2 regions of the Actinoplanes sp. NPDC051537 genome follow, and region 2 is predicted to be linked to the other one. Evidence: predicted binding sites of a transcription regulator. Region 2 holds the regulator's gene; the other holds the start of a gene.

Region 1 (15,753 bases), on a different contig from region 2:
AAAATGGGAAAGATCAGTATCAGTTGCTTGGTCGATGTCATGCGGCTCGTGAAGACATCGAAGATGCGGGTGTGAGCCGGGGATCACCGGGGTAACACCGCGGCAGGCCTGAGCAAGGCCCCTCATTACCGAGGAGGGTGTTGGATGTCGAACGTTCGCAGACTGCCCGGGCCCATCGCCGACCTGTGGGACTGGCAGCGACTCGGCCTCTGCCGTGGTCGGGACAGCGCGCAGTTCTTCCACCCGGACGGCGAGCGCGGTTCGTCCCGCAACCGCCGGGAGGCCAAGGCCAAGTCCATGTGCGGCGCGTGCCCGGTGCGAGCCGAGTGCGCCGCCCACGCCCTCGCGGTGCGAGAGCCGTACGGGGTCTGGGGAGGTTTCAGCGAAGCGGAGCGGCTGCGGCTGCTCGCGGTCGGCTGGGAGGACCTCGCCGATCGGCATCACGGACGTGTCGACCTTGCTCGGCTCGAGGCTCGCCTCGGCCGGCCCCACAAGTCGGCCGTACCGGCACAGCGACAAGCGCCGGCGGCCTGAGACCGCTTGGCACGAGGCAGCACCCCGACGACCCGGTCCCCTGATGGGGGCCGGGACGCGTTGTTCGACGGTTCTTCAACAACCGCATCGGTGGACATGCAAGCCACCGTATGAGCGACTTGCGCGACGGAGTCGGACCCTTTGTACGTCCTTCAACCAATGGCACTCAGCCCACGGTGACCTGCACGGAATGCCATCCCGAGGCCCCGTTCGGAGCCGGCGGCGCCGGGGTGCTCGTCTGTGTCTGCCCGGATCCGTCGGTTGCCCGCACCCGGATCGTGTGCTTGCCCGCCGTCGCCTCCCAGCGGTAGCTCCACTGCCGCCAGGTGTCGCTCGAGACCGTCGAGGCCAGCGTCGCCTCGGCCCACGGCGCGCAGTCCACCTGCACCTCGACCCGCCCGATCCCCCGGTGCTGCGCCCACGCGACGCCGGCGATCACGACGGTCCCCGGGTCCCGCTGCGCGCCGTCGCGAGGCGTGTCGATCCGCGACTCGGTCTTGATCGGGGCCTGCTGCGACCACCCGCGCGGCACCCAGTACGCGTCGAAGTCCTCGAACCGGGACAGCTCGATCTCGGTGATCCACTTGCAGGCGCTGACGTACCCGTACAGGCCCGGCACCACCATCCGCACCGGAAAACCGTGGTCGACCGGCAACGGCACGCCGTTCATCCCCACCGCGAGCAGCGCGTCCCGCCCGTCCCGCAGCGTCGCCGTCGGGCTGCCGCAGGTCCACCCGTCCACCGAGCGCTGCACGACCTGATCGGCCCCCGGCAGCGGGTCGGCCTCGTCGAGCAGCTCCTTGATCGGCGTACCGAGCCAGAGCGCGTTCCCGATAAGGTCGCCGCCCACCTCGTTGGAGACGCAGGTCAGCGTGACGTACCGCTCGATCATCGGCCGCTGCAGCAGCTGCTCCCAGGTGATCGTGATCGGGTTGCGCACCATCCCGTGGATCCGCAACTGCCACGTGGCCGGGTCGACCTGCGGCGGGTACAGCGAGGTGTCGATCCGGTAGAAGTCCTTGTTGGACGAGATGTAGGGCGTCGCCCCCGGCGCCTGCACCCCACTCGGCAGCGGCGGCGCGGTCTGCCGCGGCGCCGGGAGCACGACCGCGCTGCGGGCCTTGGTGACCGCCTTGCGCGAGGTGAGCAGCCGCCCGCCGACCCCGGAAACGAGTGCGACGCCGGCCGTGATCCCCAAAGCCCGGAGAAAGCGGCGCCGGCTTTCCGCATTCATCAGCGCGTACGAGTCGGTGCGGCTCCCGTGGTCGTCATTTCCATCGCTGCCCGGCTCGGGGGCGGGCGGCCCGGCCGGATCGGGGCCGGGCGTCGGGTCGGGCGCTGGCTCGGGCGCCGGCTCGGGCTCTGGGCCGCCCCACGGGCCGGGCTCAGGGCCGCGCCGCGGGCCGGGCTCAGGGCCGCGCCGCGGGCCGGGCTCAGGGCCGCGCCACGGGCCGGGCTCAGGGCCGCGCCACGGGCTGGGCTCAGGGCCGCGCCGCGGGCCGGGCTCGAGGCCGGGCTCGGGTCCGCGCGCAAGGCCGCCGCCGGCCGCACTCGTCGCCGGGCTGTGGATGCCCGGGTCGGAATTGTCGTACCCGGGTCGTAACGTCACCCCACCCAGTGCCGGGGTGGGGGAGAGTAGGGCGACCAGCCGATCCGTCACCGCGATCTCGGCGTCGGCCAGTTCCAGCAGATAGTGCAACACCCAGACCGCGACACCCGCCCCGACCAGCGACGGCAGCGCCGCCAGGGGGCCGGCGTCGTGCCGGGTGAGCGCGGCGGCCACCCCGATCACCGCGAACAGCCCGATCCCGATCAGCCCGAGCCACCACCGCCGCACCGCCACCACGCCGACCCCGAACGCGTACGCCGCGAGCAAGATCGCCGTCCCCGTGATCAGCGCAGTCTTGTCATGCACGCCGAAGACCTGGACGCCGAAGTCCTTCACCGCCGGCGGCACGTTGTCGACCACCACGCCGCCGACCGCCAGCAACGGCGCCGACAGAGGCCCGGTCCAGACCGCCACCACCTCGGCGACGCCCACGGCCGCGCCGGCGGCCGCCACGCCGGAGAGCCCGGCGCGCACCGAAAGATTCACACCCTCATCGTGCTCCGCGGGCGGGCCGTTCGACGAACGCCGGAGCCGCTCGTCACCATTTCATAAGAAGTGCCTACAGAACCCCACCCGTTACTGGGTGGGGTGAGAATACGACCCGCCTACGACAATTCCCGGCCGCAATCCACAGGCCGCACGGCAATCCAAAGCGCTCAGCCGACGGGGTCTTCGAGGAGGTGTTCGAAGGCCAGCTCGGCCGCACCGATCAGGGCCGCGTCGTACCCGAGCTCGGGCGTGCGCAAGCGGATGTGCTCGCGGCAGGCCGGCAGCGCTATCGCGTTCAGGCGGCTGCGGATCTGCGCGGCCGCGACGAGGTAGACGTCTCGGAGGGTGCCGCCGAATATCACGGCCTCCGGATTGAAGATGTTGACCAGATTCCCGACGCCGAAGCCGATCCACTCGCCGACCTGGCGCACGGCGAACTGGGCCTGGCTGTCGCCGCGCACGGCCGCGTCGACCACGTCGAGCACCGCCTCGCGGCCCGTCTTCTCGGCCCGGCCGGCGTGCTTGAGCAGGGCATACTCGCCGATCTCGGTCTCCCAGCACCCGCGCGAGCCACAACTGCACTCCCGGCCGTACGGGTTGACCACCATGTGCCCGACCTCGCCGCCGTACCCACCGTGCCCGGCCACCCGCCGGCCGTCGGCGATGATGCCGGCGCCGACGCCCACGTCGCCGTAGAGGTAGACAACGTTGTCGCAACCGACCGCGGCGCCCCGGGCGTACTCGACCAGCGCCGACACATCGGCGTGGTTGCCGACGGTCAGCTTGCCGGCGTCGCCGAGCTCGGAGCGCAGCGCGGCGCCCACCGGCTCCTCGACCCAGCCGATCGTCGGCGCGAGGCGGACCATGCCGTCGTCGCGCCGGACCATGCCGGCCACCGCCACGCCGGTGCCGACGTAGCGGGCGTCGTCGGGCACCGCCGCGCGCATGTCGCGGACGAAGCCCGCGAGCGGCTGCACCGCGTCGAGCACCTGCATCCCGCGCGGCCGGTCGGTCTCCCGCCGGTCCAGGATCTGGCCGCCGAGCCCGACGCGGGCCGCCCGCAGGCGATCCACCTCGATGCTCAGCGCGTACGCGTAGACCTTGGACGACTCGGGCCGGACAACCAGCGAAGGTCGCCCGGCCCGGCCGGTCTCACGCGGCGCCTCCTCGCTGACCAGTCCCGCGGTGGTCAGCTCGGCGGTCAAGGCCCCGATGGTGCTCCGGTTCAGTCCGAGCCGGCTCGTGAGTTCCGCCCGGGAGGTCGCGCCGTGCACGTGCACGTACCGCAAGAGGGTCCCGAGGTTGTGCCGGCGAACGTCCTCCTGGGTGGGGCCGGCCCGCATCAGCGTGCCGTCCCCGAGCCCGGAATCTCCCTCATCGGTTGCCGGTCGAGGCCGCTCTGCGCCGGGCCAGTGCGTCGACGCTGGCGGCGACGAGCAGGATCAGACCGGTCACGATGTACTTCGTGCCGGACGAGTAGCCCATGAGGCCCATGCCGTTGTCGATGACCGTGATCACCGCGCCACCGATGACGGCGTTGATGGCCTTGCCCTTGCCGCCGAAGAGGCTGGTGCCGCCGATGACGGCCGCGCCGACCGAGTACAGCAGGATGTTGCTGCCGCCGGTGTTGGGGTCGACCGAGTTGGCCCGGCTGACGGCCAGGATGCCGCCGATCGAGGCCATGAACGAGCCGATCACGAAGACCGAGATGCGGATCCGGTCGACCGGGATACCGGCACGCCGGGCCGCCTCGGTGTTGCCGCCGACCGCGTAGACGTGCCGGCCATAGGTGGTACGCCCGAGCACGAAGGTCCAGATGATCAGGAAGACCGCGATGATCGGCGCGACGATCGGGACGCCCTTCACCGAGTTCAGCACCGGGTTGATGCTGCGCTGCTGGGTGAGGATCGCGGTCGCCACGAGCAGGATGAGCGCGAGGGCGCCGACGCGCAGGAGCACGATGCCGATCGGGTCGGTGACCAGGTTGCGGGCGGCGCGGCTGCGGACCCGGTTGAACTGCACGGCCGCGTACCCGACGATCGCGATGATCGTGAGGACCCAGCTCACCACCACCGACATGTTCCCGTTGGCCAGCTTCAGCACGAAGGTGTCGTTGATCGAGACGTTCTTGCCGCCGCCGAGCAGCTTCAGCAGGATGCCCTGGAAGGCCAGGAACGCGGCGAGGGTGACGACGAACGACGGAATGCCGAACTTCGACACCAGGAAGCCGAGCACGAAGCCGATCACGATGCCGGTGACCATGGCCGCCGGGATGGCCGTGTACCAGTTCCAGCCGTGGTTGGTCAGCAGGATCGCCATGACCGCGCCACACACGCCGGACGCGTAGCCGGCGGACAGGTCGATCTCGCCGAGCAGCAGGACGAAGACCAGCCCCATGGCGATGAAGACGTACTGGGCGCCTTGCGAGAACAAGTTCGCGAAGTTCAGCGCGCTGAAGAAGGTGTCACGGGCCGAGCCGAAGATGATGCAGAGGATCACCAGGCCGAGGACGGCGGGGAGGCTGCCGAGGTCGCCGCCGCGGACCCGGCCGATGTAGTCGTTGAAGTATCCCGCGACGGTCGGCTTGACGACCTTGACGCCGCCGGCCGTGGTGGTCGTGGTGGTGCTCACTGGTCGCCTCCCGGCGTGATGTCGACGACGTCGCCGCTGAAGTCGGAGGGCTTCTCGGGCGGCAGGCCGATGTTGCCGCTCCGGCCCGCGGTGATCAGCTCGACCACCTGGGAGTGAGTCACATCGGTGGTCTTGACCTGGGCGGCCATCCGGCCGAGGTAGAGCGCCGCGATCCGGTCGGAGACCGCGAAGACGTCGTTCATGTTGTGCGAGATCAGCACGACGCCGAGACCGTTGTCCGCGAGGCGGCGGACCAGCTCCAGCACCTGGGCGGTCTGCGCGACGCCGAGCGCGGCGGTCGGCTCGTCGAGGATCACGATGCGGCTGTTCCAGAGCACCGCCTTGGCGATGGCCACGGTCTGGCGCTGTCCGCCGGACAGGCTGGCGACGAGCTGGCGCAGCGACTTCACGGTGCGGACGGAGAGGCTGGCGAGCGTGTCGCCGGCCATCTGCTCCATGGTCGGCTCGTCGAGGACGATGCCCCGCTTCTTCTCGCGGCCGAGGAACATGTTCTGGACGATGTCCAGGTTGTCGCAGAGGGCGAGGTCCTGGTACACGACCTCGATACCCAGCGCGGAAGCGTCGCGCGGGCTGTGGATCGCCACCTGGTTGCCCTCGAAGGTGACCGTGCCCGAGTCGATGGTGTAGATGCCACTGACGCACTTGACCAGGGTCGACTTACCGGCGCCGTTGTCGCCGACGAGCGCGGTGACCTCGCCGGGGTAGACGCTGAGGCCGACGTCATGAAGCACCTGTACGGGCCCGAAGCTCTTGTCGATTCCGCTGAGCTCCAGAAGGGGTGTCGCGGCCACGGTGGTTCTCCTTCGCTTGGTGACCGGGTTCGTCGTCGTGGCTCCGCCACAGGCGAGAAGGGTGGGGTGGACCCAACTCCGGCGCCGCCCACGCCCGAAGGCGTGAGCGGCGCCGTTGTCAGCCGTTCGGGACTAGCCCGTCAACGTGGTGGGTCAGCTGATGCCCGCGTCCGTGCAAGCCTTCGCGAAGTCGGCGGTGCAGAGCTCGTCCTTGGTGACGAAGCCGTCGGCCACGACGTCCTTGACGTTCTCCTTGGTGATCGACTTCGGGGTCAGCAGCACCGAGGCGACGTCCTTCTTCGACTCCGGGTCGGTGACCTTGCCGGTGGCCGAGGTCGGCTTCTGGCCCTTGGCGATGTCGATGGCGAGCTTCGACGCCGCGTCGGCCTCCTGCTTGATCGCCTTGTAGACGGTCATGCACTGGTCGCCGGCGAGGATGTTCTGCAGGCCCTGAACGGTCGCGTCCTGGCCGGTGACCGGGACCTGGCCGTTGAGCTTGTTCTTCTTCAGAACGGCGATGGCCGCGTTGCCGAGACCGTCGTTCGCCGCCAGAACGCCCTTGATGTTCTTGTTCGAGGTCAGCATCTGCTCGAAGATCGTGCCGCCCTGGGCGTTGTCCCAGTCCGGAACGGACTGGTCCGGGCCCTTGACGAAGTCGCCCGAGTCGTACTTCGGCTTGAGGACCGAGTCGTAGCCCTGCTTGAACAGCGTGGCGTTGTTGTCGGTCGGGGAGCCGTTCAGCTCGGCGACGACCGGCTTGACGGCCTTGTTCGCGGTGAGGCAGTCGACCAGACCCTGGCCCTGCAGCTCGCCGACCTTCACGTTGTCGAACGACACGTAGTAGTCCGCGCCGCCGTTCAGCGTGAGACGGTCGTAGTCGATCGTCGCGATACCGGCGGCCTTGGCCTTGTCCAGCACGGCCTTGCCGGTGCCGGAGTCCAGGTTGACGATCATGAGGACCTTGACGCCGCTCGAGATCATGCCGTCGGCGATGGTCTGGAACTGCGTCTTGTCACCCTGGGCGTTCTGGATGTCGGCCTGGACACCGGCGGCGTCGAACGCCTCCTTGAGGTACTTGAGGTCGGCAGTCGCCCACCGCGCCGAGCTCTTGGTGTCGGGCAGGATGACGCCGACCTTGCCGGTGGCCGTAGTGCCGCTACCGCTGCCGCTACCGGAGTCGCTGCCCTTGTCGTCGCCACAGGCAGCCATGCTGCCGGTGGCCAACAGGCCGACCGCGGCAAGAGCGAACAGTCCCTTACGCATTCCTTGTGTCCTTTCGGGTAATCCGGGCCTTCGATCGGATTCGATGGTGTGCGCTGCCGGGAGTGTCGCTCCCCGAGACGCCGAATGATCAGGAGCTAGTTTGTTGTGCCCGGCAACGTATTCCCGTTGCGGCCCGTCGCACAAGCGGTGCACGCCGGGGATCTCGTAACCCGGCATAACAATCCGGCAACACGGCGGTGATCCAGGGATTTCGGCCCTTCCCGCAGCCTGAGCCCGGTCCCGGGCAATCGCTTCAGGTGGCTCACGTAGTGACGCTAAGTCACTCCCGTGCCCGATCTCTCCCATTCTCGGGAGAAAGATCCGTCCGGCCCGTAACGTTGTCGTAACGGCCACGGATTGATATCCCTTATGTCCGGATCGTGGCGGTAACGGCGTCGGTAAGTGCAATGAGATCACCGGGCGCGAGGGCCACCTGCAGCCCACGGCGCCCCGCCGAGATGAACATCCGGTCAAGAGCGAGCGCCGACGAGTCCACCACGGTGGGCAGCTTCTTGCGCTGCCCGAGCGGGCTGATGCCACCCCGCACGTAACCGCTGCTCCGCTCGGCCGCCGCCCGTTCGGCGAGGGCGGCTCGCTTGCCGCCGGCGGCGTGCGCCAGCGCCTTGAGATCGAGCTCGCCGGTGACCGGCACCACGGCCACCACCAGGGAACCGTCGACCTCGGCGATCAGCGTCTTGAATACCCGCCCGGGCTCGATGCCCAGCGCCAGCGCCACGAGCGCGCCGTAGTTCGGCGCGTCCGGCGAGACGTCGTAGGGGTGCAGTGTGTGGTCGACCTGCTGATCGGCCAGCACGGCGGTGGCCGGGGTGCCGGCCGCGGGCTTCCTTGCCATGGCAAAGAAATGTACTCGCGCGTGTTCTCGCCCGACGAGCGGACATTTTGCCCTTTTGCGCAGGTGAACCTGCCCCTCAGGACGCCCGGCAGAGCAGTGCCATGGGCGCGCCATCGATCCGCGTCAGCACCAAGGACGCCGCCTCCGGGCCACTGAGGCGAAGGTCGCGACGGAGCTGATCGGGCTCGAGGGCGGAACCCCGCTTGCGGATCTCGAGGCGCCCCACGCCGCGTTCCCGGAGCCGGGCGCGGAGACGCTTCAGCGAGAACGGCATGACTTCAAGAACTTCCAACCGGCGCCCGTACGGGGTGAGAGCCGCCCCGTCGGTGTAGACATACGCGATGTCGGGGTCGCCGAGCCGGCCGCCGATCGTGGCGGCGAACTCGGCCACCAGGTGCGAGCGGACCACCGCCGGGTCGGGGTCGTAGAGGAACGCCCCCACCGCGCCGACCGGCGCCCTTTCGTTGCCCGTGCCAACCAATTCGGCGCCCCCGGGCAGCAGGGTGGCCCGGCGCGGGGTGGCGGCGAGCGGGCCGCACCAGAAGGCGGCCTCGACCAGGTCGCCGCCGACGCTCACCCACTCCCCCTCGGCGCCCGGCGGCAGCAGGTCGTGGTCGATGCCCGGGGCCAGCTTCAGCACCGTGCGCGGGACCCGGTCGGCGAGGCCGGCCACGAAGTCCCACGGCGGCGAGTACGACTTCGGGTCGAACACCCGGCCACGACCGGCCCGCCGGCGGGCCGGATCGGCGAAGACCGCGTCGTAGTTCTCGACGGGCACCGTGGTGGCGTCCGCGCACTCGACCTTGACCATGGCGTCGAGACCGAGGGCGGCGACGTTGGCGGCGGCGAGCCCGGCGGTCAACGGATCGGCTTCCACCGCGTACACGCAAATGCCGGCCCGCGCCGCCGCAAGCGCGTCGGAGCCCAGCCCGCACCCCAGATCGGCCAAGGTCTCGACCCCGGCGGCCGCGAGGCGCGCCGCCCGCCGGTCCGCCACCACCGCCCGCGTCGCCTGCTCGAGCCCGGCCCGGGTGAAGAACATGTGCTCGGCCGCCGCGCCGAACTTCGCCACCGCGCGCCGGCGCAGCTCGACCTGGGTGAGCGCGGCGGCGGCCAGCTCCGGGTCGATGCCGCGGGAACGCAGCGCCGACGCCGCGGCCAGCGGATCACCCGCGCTCGCCTCGGCCGCCGAAACGGCCTCGGCCAGCGCATTCATCCCATCGGGGTCCCGCAACCGGGCTAACGTCTCGGGGGTCACGCAGGCATTCTCCCCGGCGTGACGACACTGGCACTCTGGTTGACGGAGTGCTAGTTCCGGCATAACCTCGCGATTAGCACTCTCAACATGAGGGTGCCAGCCGGAAGCCCCGACGGGCGGACGGTTAGGCACCAGGCGGACCGGCACCCGCGACGACGGCCCCGCCCGGTGGCATGAGGCATCGACCGGCCTATATCCAGGGCCGGCGGAAACCTGTACCCAGGAGGGTATGCCCGTGACTACCGCGACCAAGGTTGCGATCAAGCCGCTCGAGGACCGCATCGTGGTCCAGGCGAACGAGGCTGAGACCACGACGGCTTCGGGCATCGTGATCCCCGACACCGCCAAGGAGAAGCCGCAGGAGGGCACCGTCCTCGCTGTCGGCCCGGGCCGGATCGACGACAAGGGCAACCGCGTTCCGATCGACGTCCAGGTCGGCGACACGGTCCTCTACTCGAAGTACGGCGGCACCGAGGTCAAGTACGCCGGCGAGGAGTACCTGGTGCTCTCCGCCCGCGACGTCCTCGCGGTCATCGAGAAGTGACCTACTGACAGTGCTTGCCGCCCTGGCCCGGCTTACCGGGCCAGGGCGGTGGTGCGTGAAGGGACCTATACATGGCGAAGATTCTCAGCTTCTCTGACGACGCCCGGCACCTGCTGGAGCACGGCGTCAACACGCTCGCCGACACGGTCAAGGTCACTCTCGGCCCGCGCGGCCGCAACGTCGTCCTGGACAAGAAGTTCGGCGCGCCCACGATCACCAACGACGGCGTCACCATCGCCAAGGAGATCGAGCTCTCCGACCCGTACCAGAACCTCGGGGCCCAGCTGGTCAAGGAGGTGGCGACGAAGACCAACGACGTCGCCGGCGACGGGACCACCACGGCGACCGTGCTCGCGCAGGCGCTGGTCCGCGAGGGCCTGCGCAACGTCACCGCGGGCGCCAACCCGCTCGGCCTCAAGCGCGGCATGGACAAGGCGGCCGAGGCCGTCTCCAAGGCGCTGCTGGCCAAGGCGGTCGACGTCGACGACCACAAGGCGATCGCCAACGTCGCCACCATCTCGGCCCAGGACTCGACGATCGGCGAGCTGATCGCCGAGGCGATGGACCGGGTCGGCCGCGACGGCGTCATCACCGTCGAGGAGGGCTCGGCCATGCTGACCGAGCTCGAGGTCACCGAGGGTCTCCAGTTCGACAAGGGCTTCATCTCGCCGAACTTCGTGACCGACGCCGAGTCGCAGGAGGCCGCCCTCGAGGACGCGTTCATCCTGATCACGACGCAGAAGATCGCCAGCATCGAGGAGCTCCTCCCGCTGCTGGAGAAGGTTCTGCAGACCGGCAAGCCGCTGCTGATCATCGCGGAGGACGTCGAGGGCCAGGCCCTGTCCACCCTGGTGGTCAACTCGATCCGCAAGACCATCAAGGTCGCCGCGGTGAAGGCGCCCGGCTTCGGCGACCGGCGCAAGGCGATGCTGCAGGACATGGCGATCGCCACCGGCGGCGAGCTCATCGCCCCCGAGCTCGGCTACAAGCTCGACCAGGTCACCCTCGACATGCTGGGCACCGCCCGGCGCGTCGTGGTCGACAAGGAGAACACCACGATCGTCGACGGCGGCGGCAAGACGTCCGAGGTCACCGACCGGGTCGCGCAGATCCGCAAGGAGATCGAGGCGTCCGACTCCGACTGGGACCGCGAGAAGCTCTCCGAGCGCCTCGCGAAGCTCTCCGGCGGCATCGCGGTGATCAAGGTCGGCGCGGCCACCGAGGTCGAGATGAAGGAGCGCAAGCACCGCATCGAGGACGCCATCGCGGCGACCAAGGCGGCCGTCGAGGAGGGCACCGTCCCCGGCGGCGGCGCCGCCCTCGCGCAGATCGTTTCCGAGCTCGACGGCGACCTCGGCCTGACCGGCGAGGAGGCGATCGGCGTCGGCATCGTCCGCAAGGCGCTGGTGGAGCCGCTGCGCTGGATCGCGCAGAACGCCGGCCACGACGGCTACGTCGTGGTGGGCAAGGTCGCCGAGCTGGGTTGGGGCCACGGCCTCAACGCGGCGACCGACGAGTTCGTCGACCTCGCCGCGTCCGGCATCATCGACCCGGTCAAGGTGACCCGCAACGCGGTCTCCAACGCCGTCTCGATCGCCGGCCTGCTGCTGACCACGGAGAGCCTCGTGGTCGACAAGCCGGCCGCGCCGGAGCCGGCCGCGGGCGGCCACGGGCACAGCCACGGTGGCCACGGCCACCAGCACGGCCCCGGCTTCTGAGCAGTCAGCTGTTCCGGAAGGGCGCGCCACTCGGCGCGCCCTTCCGCTTTTCCGCCCAGCGCCGCGCCCGGCCCCAGCGTCCCGCCCGCCTCAGCGCGCCCCCCGCCCGCCGCCCGCCTCAGCGCCTCGCCCGCCTCAGCGCGCCCCCGCGCCCGCCTCAGCGCCTCGCTCCCGCCTCTTCCGCGAGCGATTCATCCGTATCGTCCGGAGTGCGCTCGCCGTGCCAGGAACGCCACAGCGACGCATACGGGCCGTTCGCCGCCACCAGCTCGTCGTGTGAGCCCAGCTCGGTGATGCGCCCGTCCTCGACGACCGCCACCCGGTCGGCGTCGTGCGCCGAGAACAGCCGGTGCGCGATCGCCACCACCGTCCGCCCCCGCAGCACCGCCGCCAGCGATCTCTCCAGGTCGCGCGCCGCCCGCGGGTCGAGCAGCGACGTCGCCTCGTCGAGCACCAGCGTGTGCGGGTCGGCCAGCACCAACCGGGCCAGCGCCAGCTGCTGGGCCTGCGCCGCCGACAGCTGATGCCCGCCCGAGCCCACCACCGTGGCCAGCTCGCCGGGCAACCCCAGCGCCCAGTCGAGCGCGTGCACCGCCGCCAGCGCGGACCGCACCTCGCCGTCGGTCGCGCCCGGCCGCACCATCGCGACGTTGTCGCGCACCGTGCCGATGAAGACGTGATGCTCCTGACTGACCAGCGCCACCTCGGTGCGCAGCTTGTCGAGCGGCAGGTCGCCGATCGCTGCCCCGCCCACCGTGATCGTGCCGCCGGTCGGCTGATGCACGCCGGCCAGCAGGCGCCCCAGCGTCGACTTCCCGGCCCCGGACGGCCCCACGATGGCCAGCCGCTCCCCCGGCTCGAGCGTGAGATCGATGCCGTGCAGCACCTCGCGCCCGGGCACGTAGGCAAACCGCAGGTCGCGCACCTCGACCCGCGCGCCGACCGGGGTGGGCGTCACGGCCGGCGCCGGCTCGGGGTCGCTCTCGGCCACGCCGAGCAGCCGGGCCAGCGACGCCGTGCCGACCTGAAGCTCGTCGAGCCAGCCGAGCAGCCGGTCGACCGGGTCGATCAGCATCTGCGCGTAGACGACCGCGGCCGTCAGCTGCCCGAGCGTGACCGCCCCCTTCAGGTAGAGCAGGCCGCCGACCAGCAGCGTCGCCACCACCGGCAGCACGTAGCCGAGCTCGACCATCGGGAACCAGACCGTCCGCAGGAACAGCGTGTATTTCTCCATCAGCCAGGTGCGGTGCAGGTCGTGGTCGGTGCGTTTGACGCGACTACGCCGGCGGCGCAGCGCGTCCACCGTGCGCGCGCCGTCGACCGTCTCGGCGAGCCCGTCGGTGACGGCCGAGTAGCGGTTGTTCTGCTCGAGATAGGCGGCCGGCGCGCGCTTCAGATACCACCGAGCGCCGACCACGATGATCGGGACGGCGACCAGCAGTGGGAGCGCGAGCAACGGCGAGACGACCACCATCGCCCCGACCACGAGCGCCACCGTGATCAGCGCGATCATCGTCTCCGGCACGGCGAGCCGCACGCACCGGGAAAGAGCATCAACATCCCTGGTCGTACGAGTGAGCAGGTCGCCGCTGCTGGCCCCCTCGACCGTGGAGAGCGGCAGCGCCAGCACCCGCTCGACGAACTCCTCGCGCAGCCGGGCCAGCAGCCGCTCGCCGAGCCGCGCCGACGCCAGGTAGGCGAAGCGGGTCAGCACCGCCTGGAGCACGACGAACCCGGCGATCAGCGCGCCGAGACGGTCGATCACCGCGGCGGCGCCGCCGTGCTGGAGGCTCTCCACCAGGTCGCCGAGCAGCCGCGGCCCGACCAGCCCGGCGATCGCCGCCAGCGCGTGCAGCCCGACGGCGCCCCAGAGCGCCCGCGGATAACGCCGGAACAGGTCGCGCACGTACCGCCGCACCTGGGCGTTGTCGGCGATCGGCAGGCGGCCGCTCACGGCTGGTCCTCCTCTTCTTCCCGCAGCACCACGCGGGCGTAGGCCGGCTCGCGATCGAGCAGGCCGTGATGGGTGCCGGTCGCGACCACCCGCCCGTCGTCGACGAAACAGACTCGGTCGGTGCGGTCGAGCACGAGCGGGCTGGACGTGCAGATCACCGTGGTGCGGCCGGCCCGCGCGGTGATCAGGCGGTCGGCGATGCGGGCCTCGGTGTGCGCGTCGACGGCGCTCGTCGGCTCGACCAGGATCAGCGTCTCGGGGTCGGCGACCAGCGCCCGCACCAGGCGCAACCGCTGCTGCTGGCCGCCCGAGAACGAGCGGCCGCGCTCGGCGACCTCGCCGTCGAGCCCGTCGGGCAGTGCCTCGACGATGTCGGTCGCCGCCGCCGTGTGCAGGGCCGCCGGCAGCAGCCCGCTGTCGTGCGGGTCGAGATCGTCGCGGAGCGGACCGGAGAACAGGTGGGCGTCGTTGTCCGCCACCAGGATCCGCTCGCGGACGGTGGCCAGCGCGAACTCGTCCAGCGGCCGGCCGCCCACGGTGCCGCCCTCGGCGAACCGGCCGAGCCGGTCGGCGATGAGCGCGGCGTCGGCGGGCTGCGCCGAGACGATCGCGGTGATCTCGCCGGGGCGGACGACCACGCCGGACGCCGGGTCGGCCAGATCGCCGGCGAGGCTCTCGGGCGCGGCCGGCGCGGGTGGATCGGGCAGGTCGGTGGTGGCGGTCAGCATGGCCACCACCCGGCGGGAGGCGACATGGCCCCGGGTGAGCTTGTCGAGGGCCTCGGTGAGCTGGCGCAGCGGGGCGACGAGGAACGCCGCGTACGCGTAGAAGGACACCAGCTGGCCGACGGTGATCTGCCCGTTCAGCGCGAAATGGGCGCCGAGCCAGGTGACCAGCACCAGGAAGATGCCCGGCAGCAGCACCTGGGCCGCCTCGAGCAGCGACTCGACCCCGGCCGTGCGGACGCCGGCCGCGCGCAGCTCCTGCGACTCGGCCCGGTAGCGCTCGGCCATCACCGCCTCGCCGCCGACGCCGCGCAGCACCCGCAGGCCGCCGACCAGGTCGGCGGCGCGGCCGGTGAGCAGGCCCTGCTGCTCGCGGGTGACCTGCTGCCGGTGATGCAGCGGCCGGATCAGCAGGCTCACCACCGCCATCAGGATCGGCACGCCGAGCACCACGACCAGGCCGAGCGGCACCGACGTGGTGAGCAGGATGACGGTCACCGTGACCACGGCGACCAGCGAGCCGGTGCCGCGGGCGGTGATGTCGATGGCGGCACCGATGGACCGGATGTCGGAAGTGCCGATCGCGACCACCTCGCCGGTGTCGAGCCGGCGGGGAAGGGCCGAGCCGAGCCGGCCCGCCTGGCGGACGGTGACCTGGACGGTCACGAACATCGCGCTGAGGAAGTTGACCACCGCGAACCGGTGGCGGGCCACTCCGGTGTAGGCCTGGCCGGCGCCGATGCCGAGCAGCGCCAGGCACCAGACGATCAGGTCGTGGCGATCGTGCCGGGTCGCGGCGTCGATGGCCCGGCCGATCAGGGCGGGGACGAGAGCCTGGCAGAGCATCCAGAGCACGGCCAAGACGATCGCGGCGGAGACGGTCAGACGGTAACGCCGGACCAGCCAGCCCAGGTAATGGGTGGCGGACCGGTCGTCGGGGGCGCCGGGGTCGGCGTCGGGCAGCTTTCGCATCAGGAACCCGACGTTACGGGCGGGGTACGACAGTTCGCGAAGCGTTTTCCCGGCCGGTGGTCAGCGGTCGACGGGGCTGAAATCCCAGACGTGCGGCGACCGGGCGACGAGCTTCGCCGGGGGCGCGGGCAGGCTCTCCGGCGTGCCGCGCCACTTCGAGATGACCACGATGCGGTGGTCGGTCGACGAGAAGACCTCACTCGACACGTGCTGCGGCAGCACCTCGATCCGAGGCACCGCCACGTCGCAGACCCAGGTCAGCAGCTCGTCGAAGCCGCTCGCCTGCGCCCGCACCTCCCACATCCGTGCGATCATGCTGGCTTCCTACCCCGCCACGCTGACCGTGGTCAATGCCATTGAGGAGTCTGCGGGCAGATCGAGACGTGAGGGC
Region 2 (15,753 bases):
ACGAGTCCCGCCGAGCACCGCGACCCTCTGCCACGAACGGCCGCAGCGCGACTCTCGCGCGGCCCGGTGGTACCGCTATGCCTTTCGGCACAGCAATCGGAATTCACGCCGACGCATGAGTCGCAGCACCGTCGCGGCCGGATTGCCGAAAGCGCGCAGCCCCTTCTCCGGCGGGCACGGCTCGATCCGATCGATCTCGTACTCCACCCCGCGCACGACGACCCGGCAGCGACCGGCGGCCTCGACATTGCGATACCACGCGACGTCCGGGCCGTAGGTGAGCTCGGCGACGAAGTCGTCACCGATCCGGGCCAGGAGCAGCGGGGTCTCGTACGGCCGCCCGGTCTTTCGCCCCTCGTGGCGCACCAGGGCGAAGGGACCGCGTCCCGCGCGGGCCATCCGGACCGTGACCCGGTTGAGCGTGTTCTTGACCAGCCAGAGCCACGCCCGGCGGATCTTTCTCAATCGCGGTGCTCGGTGCAGGCCGAATCGGCCGCCGCCCCGACGATGACCCGGTCGATGGCCGCCTCCCCCTCGACCGCCGCCTCGGCGATCGCCTGGTCCAGTGCCACCGCGACCTCGGGGCCGGACGCCTGCAGGAGCTGGCGGGTGATCAGCTGAAGGTGACCCACCTGCTCCGGCGTGAGGGCGTCGAAGACCAGCCGCCGGGCCTCGCGGACGTGCCCCGGCGCGGCCCCGGCCAGCATGGCGAACCCCTTCTCGGTGAGCATCGCCTCGGTGCAGCGGACCTCGCCGTCGCGCACCTCGCGCCGCACCCAGCCCTGCCGCTCGAGCCGGCTGACCGCGTGCGACAGGCGTGACGCCGAACCGCCCGCGAACAGGGCCAACGCGTTCATCCGCACCGGACGACCGGGCGGCCGGGAGAGCGCGGAGAGGATCGAGTACTCGAAGAAGTTCAGGCCCGAATCGCGCTTGAGCTGGGTGTCGATCGCGGTCGGCAGCGTCATCAGCAGCGAGATCAGGGTCATCCAGGCCCCGCGCTCATCGTCGGTCAGCCACAAGACCTCGTCGTCCGGCGTCGGCGTCGTGGTGTTTGTCACCACTACAGGGTACCCGTGTTGAACATTCAACACCGGCCGTGGCAAGCTTCAGGACGAGGCGGTGTTGAACATTCAACACCCCCAGATCAGGGAGCTATCGCCGTGACCGTTCTTCGCATCGACGCCAGCATCATGGGCCCGCACTCGGCCAGCAGCGAGCTCGCCGACCTGGCCGAGGCCGAGTGGCTGGCCGTCCGGCCGGAGACCACGTTCGTGCGCCGCCACGTCGGCGCCGACCCCCTGCCCGCCGACGCCTGGGCCGCGGGCATCCACGCCGGTTACACGCCCGAGGAGCAGCGCACCGAGGAGCAGCGCGCGGCGGCCGAGCTGAGCGCCACGCTGGCGGCCGAGCTGCGCGACGCCGAGGCCGTGATCCTGGCCCTGCCGCTCTACAACTGGGGCGTCTCCCAGCACGCCAAGGTCTGGATCGACCTGGCCATCGCCGGCGGCAGCCAGGGCGAGCGCCTGCTCGAGGGCAAGCCCGCCATCGTGCTGACCACCCGCGGCGGCGGCTACGGCCCCGGCACCCCCCGCGAGGGCTGGGACCACAACACCGCATACCTGCGCCGCATCGTCGCCGACGTCTGGGGCGCCGACCTCACCCTGGTCGAGCGGGAGCTGACCCTGGCCGGCGTCAACCCGGCGATGGACCCGTTCCTGGAGGCCGCCGAGCTGCTGAAGAAGGCCGCCCACGAGGCCGCCGGCCACGCGGGCCGCACCCTCGCGTCCCGCTGACCGCCCGCTGGACCGCCAGCTGATCGCCGGCCTGACCGCCCGCTGAAAGGCCGGCCGACCGCCCGCTGGTCGCTGGCTCGACCGCCCGCTGAAAGGCCGGCCGACCGCCCGCTGACCGTGACGGGCCGTCCGCCCGATGTGCGCCCACCCGATGAGCGCCCGCCGGACCGCCTTGACCGCTGCTGACCGTGACGGGCCGCCCGCCCGATGAGCGCCCGCCGGACCGCCTGACCGCTGCTGGCCGTGACGGGCCGCCCGCCGACCGGGCGGCCCACGCGCAGCTCTGCTCACCTATACGCGCCAGAGGTCGTCCGCCTTCAAGGATCACCGGCCATGGGAACGACGCTCGCGGCGGTATACGCCGACGGTTGGGACGACGGCCTCGTCAATCCGATCTCGCGGGCGGCCGCCGAAGCACGAGACCAGTCCGGCGCCCCCTACACGGTCGTTCTCCTGCGCGACGGCGGTGCTCGACATCTCCGGCGGTGACGGCTGTTACGGCCTGGCCCCCTCCGCCGGTCAGGACCCGCTGGACCTCGGCGCGGGCGAGTTTTTCGGGCTCGGGGTCGACGCCGGCCCCGCGGGCTTCGTCGACGAGGACAACCGCGAGCGCCTCACCGACGTCTGGGAGGACCTCCCCGGCCTGCTCGATCCCCGCCGGACCACGCTCGACGGCCACGAAAGGGCCGAGCGGGTGGGGCGACGGAGCGTACCCGGATCAGTGACCGTTGAAGGCGTCGCGCATCCGGCTGAAGAACCCGCCCTGCTTGCTCAGCTCGGCCACGTCTTCGCCGCGGGTCTTGGCGAACTCGCGCAGCATGCGCTCCTGCTCGGCGGTCAGCTTGGTCGGCGTCCTCACGTCCAGGTGCACGAAGAGGTCGCCCCGGCCCTGACCGCGCAGGTGCGGCACGCCCTTGCCGCGAATCCGCAGCGTCGACGCCGGCTGGGTGCCCGACTTGACCTCGATGGCCTCTTCGCTGTCGAGCGTCTTGATCGTCAGGCGGGTGCCGAGCGCCGCGGCCGTCATCGGCAGCGTCACGCGGCAGTGCAGGTCGTCGCCCTTGCGGGAGTAGACGTCGTGCGGCCGCTCGTGGATCTCGACGTACAGGTCGCCGGCCGTGCCGCCGCCGGGGCCGACCTCGCCCTGCTGGGCCAGGCGGATGCGCATGCCGTCCTCGACGCCGGCCGGGATCTTCACGGTCAGCGAGCGGCGGGTGCGCACCCGGCCGTCGCCGGCGCAGGTCGGGCAGGGGTGCGGGATGATCGTGCCGTGGCCCTGGCAGGTCGAGCAGGGGCGGGACGAGACGACCTGGCCGAGGAACGTGCGCTGCACGCTCTGCACCTCGCCACGGCCGCCACAGGTCTCACAGGTGGCCAGGTGGGTGCCGGGCGCGGTGCCGGCGCCGGAGCACTGGGTGCACAGCACCGCCGTGTCGACCGTGATCGGCGCCTCGACGCCGAAGGCGGTCTCGACCAGGTCGAGCTCGAGCCGCAGGATCGCGTCGGCGCCGGGCCGGGTGCGCGGGCGCGGACCACGGGCGCCACCACCGGCGGCGGTGCCGAAGAACGCGTCCATGATGTCCTGGAAGCCGACGAACGGGCCGCCCGGACCGCCGGCGCCACCGGGACCCACGCCGCCACCGGGCGCGAGCGGGTCGCCGCCGAGGTCGACGATCTGCCGCTTCTGGTCGTCGGAGAGGACCTCGTACGCCGCGTTGATGTCCTTGAACTTCTCGTGCGCTTCCGGATCGGGGTTGACGTCCGGGTGGTACTGCCGAGCCAGCTTGCGATAGGCGCGCTTGATCTCGTCGTCGGTCGCCTCCCGGCTCACGCCGAGAATGCCGTAGTAATCCTTGGCCACGGGGTTCGGAGTCCTCAATTCTGTGCCAGCAGGTCGCCGACGTAGCGTGCCACCGCGCGCACCGTGGCGATGGTGCCGGGGTAGTCCATCCGGGTGGGGCCGAGCACACCGAGCCCACCCACGATAGTCGCGCCCGGGCCGTAACCCGTGCTGACCACGGACGTCGACCGCAGGTTGTCGATCTCGTTCTCGTCGCCGATCCGGACGCGCGTCTTGCTCGGCTCGAGGTCACCGATGAGCTTGAGCAAGATGACCTCCTCCTCCAGCGCCTCGAGCACCGGCCGCAGCGTGCCTTGGAAGTCCAGCACACCGCCCCGTGTCAAGTTCGCCGTTCCGGCGAGCATGAGACGCTCCTCGCTGCGCTCGACCAGGGTCTCGAGCAGCACGCTGGCCAGGCACGCCATCGTGCCGCGGTGACCGGGCGGGCAGTCGTCGACCAGGCCCTGCACCAGCGGCGGGGTGTCGGCGAGCCGCTGCCCGGCGAGCTTCTCGTTGACCTTGCGGCGGAGATCGGTCACGTCGTCGGCGGGGACCGGCCCGGGCAGCTCGACCAGCCGCTGCTCGACGCGGCCGGTGTCGGCGATCATCACGAGCATGAGCCGGGTCGTGGAGATCGGCACGAGCTCGAGGTGGCGCACGCTCGAGCGGGCCAGCGACGGGTACTGCACGACGGCGACCTGCCGGGTCAGCTGGGCGAGCAGCCGCACCGTGCGATGCACCACGTCGTCGAGGTCGACGGCGCCGATCAGGAAGCGCTCGATCGCCCGGCGCTCGGCCGGGCTGAGCGGCTTGACCTTGGAGAGGCGGTCGACGAACAGGCGATAGCCCGCGTCGGTGGGCACCCGGCCGGCACTGGTGTGCGGCTGGCGGATGTAGCCCTCTTCCTCGAGCACGGCCATGTCGTTGCGCACGGTGGCCGGGGAGACGCCGAGCTGGTGCCGCTCGACCAGGGCCTTGCTGCCCACGGGCTCCTGCGTCTCGACATAGTCCTCGACGATTGCCCGCAGCACTTCGAGCTTGCGGTCATCCAGACTCATATGACCCCTCCCTCGGTACGCACCTGGCACTCCCCATGACAGAGTGCCAGTCTACGTCGCCGCGCGCGGCAACGCGATGATCGAGTGGACTGTCTATTCATCGACTCGTACCGCATGTCGCCCTCGACCGTATTGAGCTGCGGTCCTACGGTGTCAGCCATGACTGAACCACCTCGCCCGCCCGGTGAAGGTAGCCCTAACGACCCCACCGCGCCGTTCAACCCTTATGGGGGCAACGAGCCGACGTCCGGTTCGACACCGCCGCCGTCGTCACCGCCCCCGCCGCCGGGAGGTTACGCGCCGCCGCCCTCCGGTGGCTACAACCAGCCGCCGGCCGGTGGCTACAACCCGCCGCCCGGTGGGGGATACAACCCGCCGCCCGGTGGCGGCTACAACCCCCCGCCGCAGCAGCCGTACGGCGGCGGCGGTTACAACCCGGCGCCGCCCGGTTCCGGTCTCGACGACAAGAACTGGATCCTGATCAACCACTTCGGCGGCGCGGCCGGCGCCTTCCTCGGTGGTGGCTGCTCGGGCTGGATCGTGCCGCTGATCGTGCTTCTGGCCCGGGGCAACCAGTCCCCGGTGGTGCGCGCCGAGGCGGTCAAGGCGCTGAACTTCCAGATCCTCTGGTCGATCATCGCGCTGGTCGGATGGGCGACGACCTGCCTGGTCATCGGCTTCATCATCGGCCCGGTGGCCTGGCTCATCGCGATCATCTTCGGCGTCATCGCCGGCGTGAAGGCCAGCAACAACGAGCCGTACAACTACCCGATGACGGTTCAGATCATCAAGTAGGTGGCAGCGCCGGGTCGGGGGCCCGGCGCATTCACCTCTCACACGACGTCACGGATCACGGCGTCGGCCAGCAGGCGGCCGCGCAAGGTCAGAATCAACTTCCCGCGCCCGTACGCTTCGCGGTCGAGCAGCCCGTCGTCCAGCGCCCGCTCGGCGCCGGCCGCGTCGACCCGGGCCAGCGGGATGCCGTCGCGCAGGCGTACCCGCAGCATGATGTCCTCCACGCGACGGTCCTCGTCGGTGAGGATCTCCCGGGCGTGCCCGGGCGAGACCCCGGCGGCGAGCTTCTGCCCGTACGCCGCCGGATGTTTGACGTTCCACCAGCGCACCCCGCCGACGTGGCTGTGGGCGCCCGGCCCGAGTCCCCACCAGTCGGCGCCGGTCCAGTAGAGCAGGTTGTGCCGGCAGCGCGCGGCTTCGCTGGTCGCCCAGTTGGACACCTCGTACCAGCCGAAACCCGCCTCGGTCAGCGCCGCCTCGGCCGCCAGGTAGCGATCGGCCGCCACGTCGTCGGACGGAAAGGGCAGCTCGCCGCGGCGCATGCGGGCGGCCATCCGGGTGCCGTCCTCGACGATCAGGGCGTACGCGCTGACGTGGTCGACACCGGCGTCGACGACCGTGCGGAGCGACGCGGCGAAGTCGTCCGCCGTCTCGCCCGGCGTTCCGTAGATCAGGTCGAGGTTGACGTGCTCGAACCCGGCCTCGCGCGCCTCCCGCGCCGCCTGCGGGGCCCGGCCCGCGGTGTGCTTGCGGTCGAGGATCCGCAGGACGGCCGGGCTCGACGACTGCATGCCGAGGCTGATCCGGGTGAAGCCGTTGCTCCGCAGCCGGCGCAGATACTGCGGGTCGACCGACTCCGGGTTGGCCTCGGTCGTGATCTCGGCGTCCGGCGCGAGGCCCCACGCCTTGTCGATGCCCTCGAGGATGCGGCTCAGGTCGTCGGCGCTCAGCAGGGTCGGGGTGCCGCCCCCGACAAACACGGTGTCCACCTTTTCCGGTTTTATCGTGTTTTGGGCCCTTGCCAACTCCGCGAGCACCGAGTCGGCGTAGGTCTCGCGGCTGACACCGCTGCCGAGCTCACTGGCCGTGTAGGTGTTGAAGTCGCAGTAGCCGCATCGGCTGGCACAGAACGGCACGTGCACGTACACCGCAAATCCGTTTTTACCGGCATCAGCCGCCGCCTCGGGCGGAAGCGAGCCGTCCGCGGGTACGGGTTCGCCATCGGGAAGTGCGCCGGCCATCCGTCAAGTGTGCACGCACCCCGTTAGGGTCTCGCCATGGATCTGGTCCGTACCGCCACCGTCGCCGGGGTGACCACCGTGACCCTGGACAGCCCGGCCAACCGCAACGCCCTCTCCACGCCCCTGATGACCGAGCTGCTCGAGGCCCTCTCGGCCGCCGTCACCGACCCGGCCGTCCGCGTGGTCGTGCTGTCGCACACCGGCTCGGTCTTCTGCTCGGGCGCCGACCTCAAGGAGACGGCCGAGGCGCGGGCCGCGGGCCGGGTGCCGGCCGAGAAGCTGGCCGACATCCTGGCCGCCCTGTGGGAGTTCCCGAAGCCGGTGGTCTGCCGGGTCGGCGGCCCGGCCCGCGCCGGCGGCCTGGGCCTGATCGCCGCCGCCGACATCGCGGTCTGCGCGCACGAGTCGACGTTCGCCTTCTCCGAGGTGCGCCTGGGCGTCATCCCGGCCGTGATCAGCGCCACCGTACTGCCCCGCCTGGCCCCGCGCGCCGCCACCGAGCTCTACCTGACCGGCGACGTCTTCGACGGCGTGCGCGCCCAGGAGATCGGCCTGGTCACGAAGTCGGTGCCGGCCGAGGGTCTGGACGCGACGATCGCCGCCTACTGCGACGCCCTGATCCGGGGCGGACCGCTGGCGCTGGCCGGCGCGAAGCAACTCCTGCGCCGCGCGCCGGGCCCGTCGATCCGGGCCGACCTGGCCGAGCTCTCCGAGCGCTCGGGCGGGTACTTCCGCTCCGCCGAGGGCGTCGAGGGCGTGACCGCGTTCCGCGAGAAGCGCCCGGCATCGTGGGTCCCGCGCCGCTCCGGCCAGTAACAGCTCACTCTGGCCGTCGTTGTTTACCCTTGTTGCCTGAGTCCCCGGGGAGGTGCGAGTGCGCAAGACACCGATCGCGGTGCTCGCGTTGTTCGCGCTCGCCGGGACGCTGGGGATTGTCGTCGCCATGCGCGGCATGTCCGGGAAGATCCCGTTGCCGACGATCGGGCCCGAGTGCACCGTTCGCGCCGATGGTGAGGTCACGCTCGACACGGTGCAGATGGCCAACGCCGCGACTATCACCGCGGTCGGCATCCGCCGCGGCATGCCGGAGCGGGCCGTCGTGGTCGCGCTGGCCACCGCGCTCCAGGAGTCCAAGCTGGAAAACCTCGACGACGGCGACCGCGACTCGGTCGGCCTCTTCCAGCAGCGGCCCAGCCAGGGCTGGGGCACGCCGGAGAAGATCCAGGACCCGCGCTACGCGGCCGACAAGTTCTACACCGCGCTGAAAAAGGTCAAGGGCTGGCAGAAGATGCGGGTCACCGACGCGGCTCAGAAGGTGCAACGGTCGGCCTATCCCAACGCGTACGAGAAATGGGCCGACGAGTCCGCGGTGCTGGCGCGCGCCCTGACCGGCCGGGCCACCGGGGCCGTCGCGTGCACGGTGACCGGATCGCCCGTCCTGCGCGGCGCGGCCGCGGCGGCGGCCCTGATGAACGGGCTGAAGCTGGACTGGGGCAAGGGCCTCGCCAAGACGCCGGCCGCGGCCCAGGCGGCGGGCCTGACAGTGGCGGTCACCGATGCGAGCACCGGCTGGCGGTACGCGCACTGGCTCGTCTCGCACGCCTCCGACACCGGCCTCGAACGGGTACGTTTCGCCGATCTCGAATGGCACGCCCCCGACGGGAAATGGCAGCCGGTAACCGCGGACGCCGGCGTCGACGAGCGTCAGGTCATCGCCCAAGTGTTCAGCTGACGTCGACAAAGTCCGTTCCGGACGATCGGGAACGCTCCCAGTTTCGGATTGCTCTCGGTGATAGCGCAGCGTATATAGCGCCATGGACAGATAGCTACTGCCCTGGTACTAAGTAGGACGTGTCGAGGGCGATCGAATGGATCCTGCTGGGTACGGCGAGCTGTCTGGCGATCATCAGCGGCGTCCGGTGGCACCGTCCCACGCGTGTCGGGCCGTGGGTGCTGCTGGCCGGCGCGATCGCCTCGCTGGCGATCGGTGACATCTTCTACGCGACGCACGCGATGTCCGCCGCCGACGCCTGCTACCTCTCCATGTTCGTGCTGGTCGCGGCCGCGTTGCTCCAGTTCACCCGGGGCGGCTCGCTGCTGGTCGACCGCGCCCGCCTGATCGACCTGCTCGCGGCCGCGTGCTCGACGCTGCTGGTCGTGTGGGTCTTCGTGATCGGCGGCAGCGGCCAGATCGGCAAGATCTCGGCCGCCGACGTGATCGGCGACCTGCTTCTGGCCGGGGTCGCCGCCCGCCTGGTCCTGGCGGCCGGGCGCAACGTCTCGGCGTACCTGCTGCTGGCCGGTTCGGTCGGCATGCTGATCAGCGACATCGTCTATCCCATGGCGCCGGGCAAGATCACCGAGGTCGGCTACATCGTCCTCTATGTCACGTGGGGCCTGGCCGCCCTGCATCCGTCGATGACCCAGCTGACGCGGCCGATGTCGCCACGCCCGACCCCGTGGCGCGGCCATTGGGCGGCGCTGCTCGGCGCGGCCGTGGCCACCCCGCCCGTGGTGCTGCTGATCGAGGCGCTCAGCGGCACGGTCCGCGACGGCGTGGTGATCGCGGTGGCGGGCGGGCTCACGCTGCTGCTGACCATCACCCGGCTGGCCGATTCGATCTCGCAGAACAGCCAGGCGGCGAGCCGCGAGCGGGCGCTGCGCACGGCCAGCGGCGCGCTGGTCGCCGCGGCCGACGCGCCCGCCGTCGAGGAGGCGGTCCACGCGGCCGTCGCCCAGCTGATGCCCGCCCAGCCGGCGCGGGTCGTCTTCACCACCGACGACGCCGCCGTGCCCCCGGCGCCCACGTCGGGCCCGCACGAGCGCAGCTGGCTGGTCGGCGCGGATCCCGACGAGACCACCCTGGTCTGTCCGCTGTGGCTGGAGCCGATGTCGGTGGCCCGGCCGAGCGGGGGCGCGCTGGTGCTGACGGCCCGCCGCGAGGCGCTGATCGCCACGCGGGACGCCGTCGAGGTGCTGGCCGGGCAGGCGGCGCTCGCCCTCGACCGGATCGGCCTGGTCGAGGCCGTCGGCCGGCGGGACAGCGATCAATACCTGCGGACCGTGATCGGAAACACGGCCGAGTTGATGCTGGTGATCGACGACGACCAGCGCATCCGGTACGCGAGCCCCGCCGTGCACGAGCTGCTCGGGGACGACGCGCTGTCGCCGCTGGCCACGCTCAGCGACCTGGTTCACCCGGACGACCGAGCCGAGGTCGGGCGCGCCTTCCAGTCCAACGGGGACGGCACGCTGTTCTGCTCGCTCCGCCGCACCGACCAGTCCCAGATCATGATCGAGGCCACCTACCGCGACCTCCGCGAGGACCGCCTGGTCCGCGGCTACGTGGTAACGATGCGCAACGTGACCAGCGCCCACGACGCGGTCGACCGCCACCCCCACCGCGACCACGTCGACGAGTTGCCCGCATGGGTAAACCGCCGCAGCGCGCAGCACAAGTTCCGTTACTGAGGCGCCGCCCTCTTCTCCCTTGCCTCGCCGCGACCTCGGCCCTCCCCTTCTTGGCCTCGCCGCGCCCTCCCTCCCCATCTTGGCCTCGCCGCGCCCTCCCTCCGCCCTTCTTGGCCTCGCCGCGCCCTCCCCTCCCCCTTTTGGCCTCGCCGCGCGCCCTCCCCTCCCCCTTCTTGGCCTCGCCGCGCCTCCCTTCTCCCCTTCCCTGCATTCCGGCCTTCGCCCTTCCCGACCTGCGCCCTTCTTCTTCGCACGGCCCCCTCTCCCCCTTCGCGAAATTGACGCACGCGAAAGCGCCGGACCTGAACCAGGCCCGGCGCTTTTCGTTATTCACATGTGGGGAGAATTGCTTGTCCCCGTGGGCTCACAGCCCGCCTCAGCCAGTTGGTTGCTTCGCGACAAGCGTCGTTGCCTGCCTCGCCACAAACTTCTCGCCGAGGCGAGCTGCTCGCGTCAGCGGGTAAGGCGGCGGCGGCTGCCGATGCCGGCGACCAGCGCCACACCGACCGCGGCCAGAACCACCTGGAAGGCCAGCTCGATCCAGTCGAAGCCCTTGGTTTCGGCAACGCCGAACGCCCGGGCCAGAACCGTGCCGAGCAGGGCCGCCACGATACCGATGACCATGGTCAGCCAGATGGGAATGTTCTGCTTGCCGGGCACGACCAAGCGGCCCAGCGCACCGATGATCAGACCGACGATAAGCGCGGTGATGATGCCGGTGACAGTCATGAGGTTCCTCCTCGGGGGTGGAGCATCCGTTGCGTCCGTCGAGCCCCAGATTTCCCGAGTACCGCAGAAACCAAACCGACTTATTTTTTGGACGCACCCTTCGTGTCAACCGAGTCGGATGTCGACAGCGCGGCGATGAAGGCCTCCTGCGGCACCTCGACGCGGCCGACCATCTTCATCCGCTTCTTGCCCTCTTTCTGCTTCTCGAGCAGCTTGCGCTTACGGGTGATGTCACCGCCGTAGCACTTCGCGAGCACGTCCTTGCGGATCGCCCGGATCGTCTCCCGCGCGATGATCCGGGCGCCGATGGCAGCCTGGATCGGCACCTCGAACTGCTGCCGCGGAATGAGTTTCTGCAGCTTGCTGGCGATGGTCACGCCGTAGTTGTAGGCCTTGTCCTTGTGCACGATCGCGCTGAACGCGTCGACCGGCTCGCCGTGCAGCAGGATGTCCACCTTGACGAGGTCGGCCACCTGCTCGCCGGAGGGCTCGTAGTCGAGTGACGCGTACCCCTTCGTCTTGCTCTTCAGTTGATCGAAGAAGTCGAAGATGATCTCGGCGAGGGGCAGCGTGTAGCGGAGCTCGACCCGCTCGCTGGACAGGTACTCCATGCCGAGCAGACTGCCGCGACGGCTCTGGCACAGCTCCATGACCGAACCGACGTACTCGTTCGGCACCAGGACCGTGGCCCGCACGACCGGCTCGTGGATCTCGGCGATCTTCCCGGTCGGGAACTCGCTCGGGTTGGTGACGACCTTCTCCTCCGCGTCCTCGGTGTAGACGCGGTAGACCACGTTCGGCGCCGTGGAGATCAGGTCGAGGTTGAACTCGCGCTCCAGCCGCTCGCCGATGATCTCGAGGTGCAGCAGGCCGAGGTAGCCGACGCGGAACCCGAAGCCGAGCGCCGCCGACGTCTCCGGCTCGTACACCAGGGCGGCGTCGTTGAGCTTGAGCTTGTCGAGCGCGTCACGCAGCGCCGGGTAGTCGGAGCCGTCGATCGGGTAGAGGCCCGAGTAGACCATCGGCTTCGGATCTTTGTAGCCGCCCAGCGGCTCGGTGGCGGGCCGGATGTTCCCGGTGACGGTGTCGCCGACCCGGGACTGGCGCACGTCCTTCACGCCGGTGATCAGGTAGCCCACCTCGCCGACGCCGAGCGCGCCCGCCTTCTCCATCTCGGGCGAGACGACGCCGATCTCGAGCAGCTCGTGCACGGCGCCGGTGGACATCATCTTGATCCGGTCGCGGGCCTCGATGCGGCCGTCGATGACCCGGACGTACGTGACCACGCCGCGATAGACGTCATAGACCGAGTCGAAGATCATCGCTCGCGCCGGCGCCTGGGCGTCGCCGACCGGCGGCTGGAACTGCCGGACGATCTCGTCGAGCAGATGCTCCACGCCCACGCCGGTCTTGCCGGAGACCCGCAGCACCGCCGAGGTGTCGACGCCGATCAGCTTGGCCAGCTCCTCGGCGTACTTCTCGGGCTGCGCGGCCGGCAGGTCGATCTTGTTGAGCACCGGGATGATGTGGAGGTCGTTCTCCATCGCGAGGTACAGGTTCGCGAGCGTCTGCGCCTCGATGCCCTGCGCCGCGTCGACGAGCAGCACCGCACCTTCACAGGCGGCGAGACTGCGCGACACCTCGTACGTGAAGTCGACGTGCCCCGGAGTGTCGATCATGTTGAGGACGGCCGAGTCGCCCTTCTGGTCGCCCTCACGAACCACCCAGGGCATGCGCACGGCCTGCGACTTGATGGTGATGCCACGCTCGCGCTCGATGTCCATCCGGTCGAGATACTGAGCGCGCATCTGACGCGGGTCGACCACCCCGGTGATCTGCAGCATCCGGTCGGCCAGCGTCGACTTGCCGTGGTCGATGTGGGCGATGATGCAGAAGTTGCGGATGCGACTCGGGTCGGTATTCCCGATCACATTCACAGCAGGGTCGAGCGGTCCAGGCACGATCTTCCGTTCTTCTCAAGCGATCCACCGGTCGGCGGTCTTCTCGAGCGACCACCGGTCTCCTCGAGCGATCCACCGCCGGCGGTAGCACCGGCAACAGGCATTCGCGCCGGCGATGAGCCGGCCCGTTTCGCGCCGCCGATAAGCCGGCGCGGAGGTCGCCGGCAAAGACCGGCACGCTCTATCGTCCCACGCCCGCGTGCGAGCCCCGATCACACCCGTTCAAGCGGCGCATGCGGAGCCGGCGGCAGCTCGGCACAGACCACGTCACCCGGCCGAACGGCCCCACCACGCAGCACAACCGCCATGACGCCCGCCTTGTAGACAACGTCACCGTCCGCGCCCCGCCCGATGACCTCCTTGAGCAGCCCCTTCTGAAACACGTTGATCTGCGCACACGGATTCCGAAGCCCAGCCAGCACGATCGCCGGCCGCGGATCGTCCCCCCGAGCCCGATCCCGAGCCGCCGCGGCCGCAAGAGCCACCGCCGACGCCGCGGTAGCCGCATCAAGCTCGGCCGCCGCCGCAACCTCGAGCACAGCCGCCAGCGTCCCCCCGGCTCCCAGCCCGGCACCGCCGACCGCCATCACGTCCGGCCCAGCACCCTCCGCCGCCCCCGTCGCGCGCGAGCCCGCGCCCTCCGCCATCGCAGCCGCACCGGCGCCTAGCCCGGCACCGTCCGCCGTCGCAGCCGCAGCGGCGTCCAGCCCCGCACCGCCCACCGTCGCGGACGCGCCCAGCCCGCCAACACCCGCCTCAGCCAGTCTCAGCCCGCCCCGGTCGGCCGCAGCCGCGCCCAACCCCGCGGTGTGCCCACGCCCACCCGCCATGGCCTCCACGGCCGTCTCCGCGCCACCGCCAGCCGTCTCCGCGCCACCGCCGGCCGTCCCCGCCGGACCGAACCGCAAGATCGTCCCCACCGGCAGCGCGAGCAGGTCGATGCCGCTCGTCGTCACGTTCTCGCCCAGATTGCCCGCCGCGACCGCGTATCCCTTGGCGCCGACCTCGGCAAACAACTCCTGCTGAATCAGGTGCACCTGCCGGAAGTTGGGCTGCGTCGCATCGGCCCGCACCCGGCCCCGATGCTTCACGTGCACACCCGCGTGCACGTCGCCCGCCACTCCGACCCCGGCGATCAGCACGATCTCGTGCCGCACCGGCTTCGTGAACGCGTAGGTGTCGTTACAACTGACCGCCGCGACCGTTCCCTGTCCAGCCTCCATGAGCCCGAGTCTCCCCCGAGCGCTCCCCACGCTCGACCCGGATTCCCACGCCGTGGCCGCCTCTCCGGCCACGGCTCGAGCCACCTACTCCGGCGGCTCGAGGAACAAAGCCGACAACCGCGGCAATCGCCTCTGCATCTCCTCCTCGTTGTCGAAATCCCACAGGTCGGCCGCGTCCGGCCTGGTCACCGGCTTTTCCCCGAGCGGCATCCGGGACCCGGTCGCCTGCCGATAGGCCTCCTCGGCGATCGTCAGCACCTCTCCCGCCTCGAACACCGCCCCGTTTTCCGCGGCGGCCCGCACCGCCGGAACGTCGGCCAGCGAGTCGGGCGATTTCACGGATCGCGCCACGGCCTCTCGCCCGTGCGCGATCAGCCAGCCGCGAAAGCCGTCGAAGCCCTCGTCGGAGCAACCGCCGTTGATCAGGTAAGCCGCCGCCCACAGGTCTTGCGTTCCCGAGGCGACCATGACCTTGTCGAGGTGGCGGGCCCAGGCGACGATCTCTTCCGGGTCGCGGGTGGCCAGGTCGGCGGCGGCGCGTTTGGCCACCTCACCCGGGGAAGCGGGCCGATCGGCGGTCGCCCGGCCGATGACCGCCCAGAAGTCGTCGGTTCTCATGGGCAGGATCCTGCCAGGGGGGTACGACAAAATCGGGGACGGCAGGATGGACGGGTGCGGCCGATCTCCCTGCCCGAAATCGCTTACGGTGCTACGGCCGTACGCCCGAATTGGTCTGACCTGCCGGAATCGCTCAGAAATACCATCGCCGCCCGCCTCGGCGCCCCCGTCGTCCGCGCGCAGAGCGCCGGCGGCGGCTTCACCCGCGCCTTCGCCGCGATTCTCACGACTTCGACCGGCTTGCGGGTATTTGTCAAGGCCGCGCCACTGACCAACCCCACATCCGGGTGGTACGCGCGGGAAGCCGCCCTGACCTCGGCGTTGCCCGAGCAGATCAGCGCACCCCGGCCGCGATGGACGCTCGCCGATTCCGGCTTTTTCGTCCTATGTCTGGACGCGATTGACGGCCACATGCCCGCCCTGCCGTGGCCGCCGGCCGAGCTGGACGCCGCCCTGTCCGCCTGGTCGACGGCCGCCGAGGCCCTGCAAGATCCGCCGCCGGAGCTTCTGGCGATCGGCATGCCCACTTTGCCGGACATTCTGCGCGCCGAAATGTCCTGGTGGTCCGAAATCGCGGCCGGTCGCGAGCCCATGCCCAAAACAGCGAAAAGCACTCCCGCGCCCGTACGCCTCCGTGAGCTCGCGGCCCTGGAGCGATCCCTGCCCGACGTGGCGTCCGGCCGCCGGATGATGCACGGTGACCTGCGTCTCGACAATGTCATGATCGATCGCTCCGGCCGGGCGTGGCTGTGCGACTGGACTTGGCCGTGCCTGGGCGCTCCCTGGTTCGACACCGTGACGCTGCTGGTCACCGCGTTCGCGAGCGGCCTGGACGCCGATGCCCTCCTGGAACCGTGGAACGCGCCCGATGAGGGGGTGGATGGGGCCTTGGCGGCACTCGCCGGATATTGGCTGGTTCGCGCCGCCGACGGCCCCAGCAGCGCCTCCCCGCACAGCCGCCAGCACCAGCGGTTCAGCGGCGAACAAGCGCTGGCCTGGCTCGCCGAGCGCCGGGGCTGGT

What was found. The regulator HrcA, encoded in region 2, represses chaperone genes, less so after heat shock. The targets are predictions, from matches to a motif close to GGTTNGCACNCTCNNNNNGAGNGTGCNAACC.
Region 1: the regulator HrcA is predicted to act here: its motif matches at 9,521-9,551, upstream of groES (co-chaperone GroES).

Annotation. Positions count from the first base shown of each region.
Region 1 is NZ_JBVJIU010000020.1:117,760-133,512, forward strand. Features, by position in the region: gene ACZ6TB_RS39010 (WhiB family transcriptional regulator) at 145-534, shown strand; gene ACZ6TB_RS39015 (molybdopterin-dependent oxidoreductase) at 701-2,629, opposite strand; gene ACZ6TB_RS39020 (ROK family transcriptional regulator) at 2,800-3,975, opposite strand; gene ACZ6TB_RS39025 (sugar ABC transporter permease) at 4,007-5,263, opposite strand; gene ACZ6TB_RS39030 (ATP-binding cassette domain-containing protein) at 5,260-6,075, opposite strand; gene ACZ6TB_RS39035 (sugar ABC transporter substrate-binding protein) at 6,229-7,338, opposite strand; gene ybaK (Cys-tRNA(Pro) deacylase) at 7,706-8,191, opposite strand; gene ACZ6TB_RS39045 (class I SAM-dependent methyltransferase) at 8,268-9,407, opposite strand; gene groES (co-chaperone GroES) at 9,679-9,993, shown strand; gene groL (chaperonin GroEL) at 10,065-11,711, shown strand; gene ACZ6TB_RS39060 (ABC transporter ATP-binding protein) at 11,869-13,665, opposite strand; gene ACZ6TB_RS39065 (ABC transporter ATP-binding protein) at 13,662-15,362, opposite strand; gene ACZ6TB_RS39070 (hypothetical protein) at 15,423-15,677, opposite strand; gene tsaD (tRNA (adenosine(37)-N6)-threonylcarbamoyltransferase complex transferase subunit TsaD) at 15,687-15,753, opposite strand, start outside.
Region 2 is NZ_JBVJIU010000018.1:151,481-167,233, forward strand. Features, by position in the region: gene ACZ6TB_RS37185 (nitroreductase family deazaflavin-dependent oxidoreductase) at 76-465, opposite strand; gene ACZ6TB_RS37190 (MarR family winged helix-turn-helix transcriptional regulator) at 462-1,061, opposite strand; gene ACZ6TB_RS37195 (FMN-dependent NADH-azoreductase) at 1,164-1,796, shown strand; gene ACZ6TB_RS37200 (hypothetical protein) at 2,130-2,285, shown strand; partial or broken gene ACZ6TB_RS37205 (DUF4241 domain-containing protein) at 2,263-2,415, shown strand; gene dnaJ (molecular chaperone DnaJ) at 2,515-3,657, opposite strand; gene hrcA (heat-inducible transcriptional repressor HrcA) at 3,672-4,694, opposite strand; gene ACZ6TB_RS37220 (DUF4870 domain-containing protein) at 4,854-5,489, shown strand; gene hemW (radical SAM family heme chaperone HemW) at 5,528-6,730, opposite strand; gene ACZ6TB_RS37230 (enoyl-CoA hydratase-related protein) at 6,767-7,546, shown strand; gene ACZ6TB_RS37235 (hypothetical protein) at 7,599-8,462, shown strand; gene ACZ6TB_RS37240 (PAS domain-containing protein) at 8,582-10,201, shown strand; gene ACZ6TB_RS37245 (GlsB/YeaQ/YmgE family stress response membrane protein) at 10,655-10,930, opposite strand; gene lepA (translation elongation factor 4) at 11,011-12,891, opposite strand; gene ACZ6TB_RS37255 (MOSC domain-containing protein) at 13,104-14,114, opposite strand; gene ACZ6TB_RS37260 (DUF4240 domain-containing protein) at 14,199-14,732, opposite strand; gene ACZ6TB_RS37265 (phosphotransferase family protein) at 14,787-15,753, shown strand, end outside.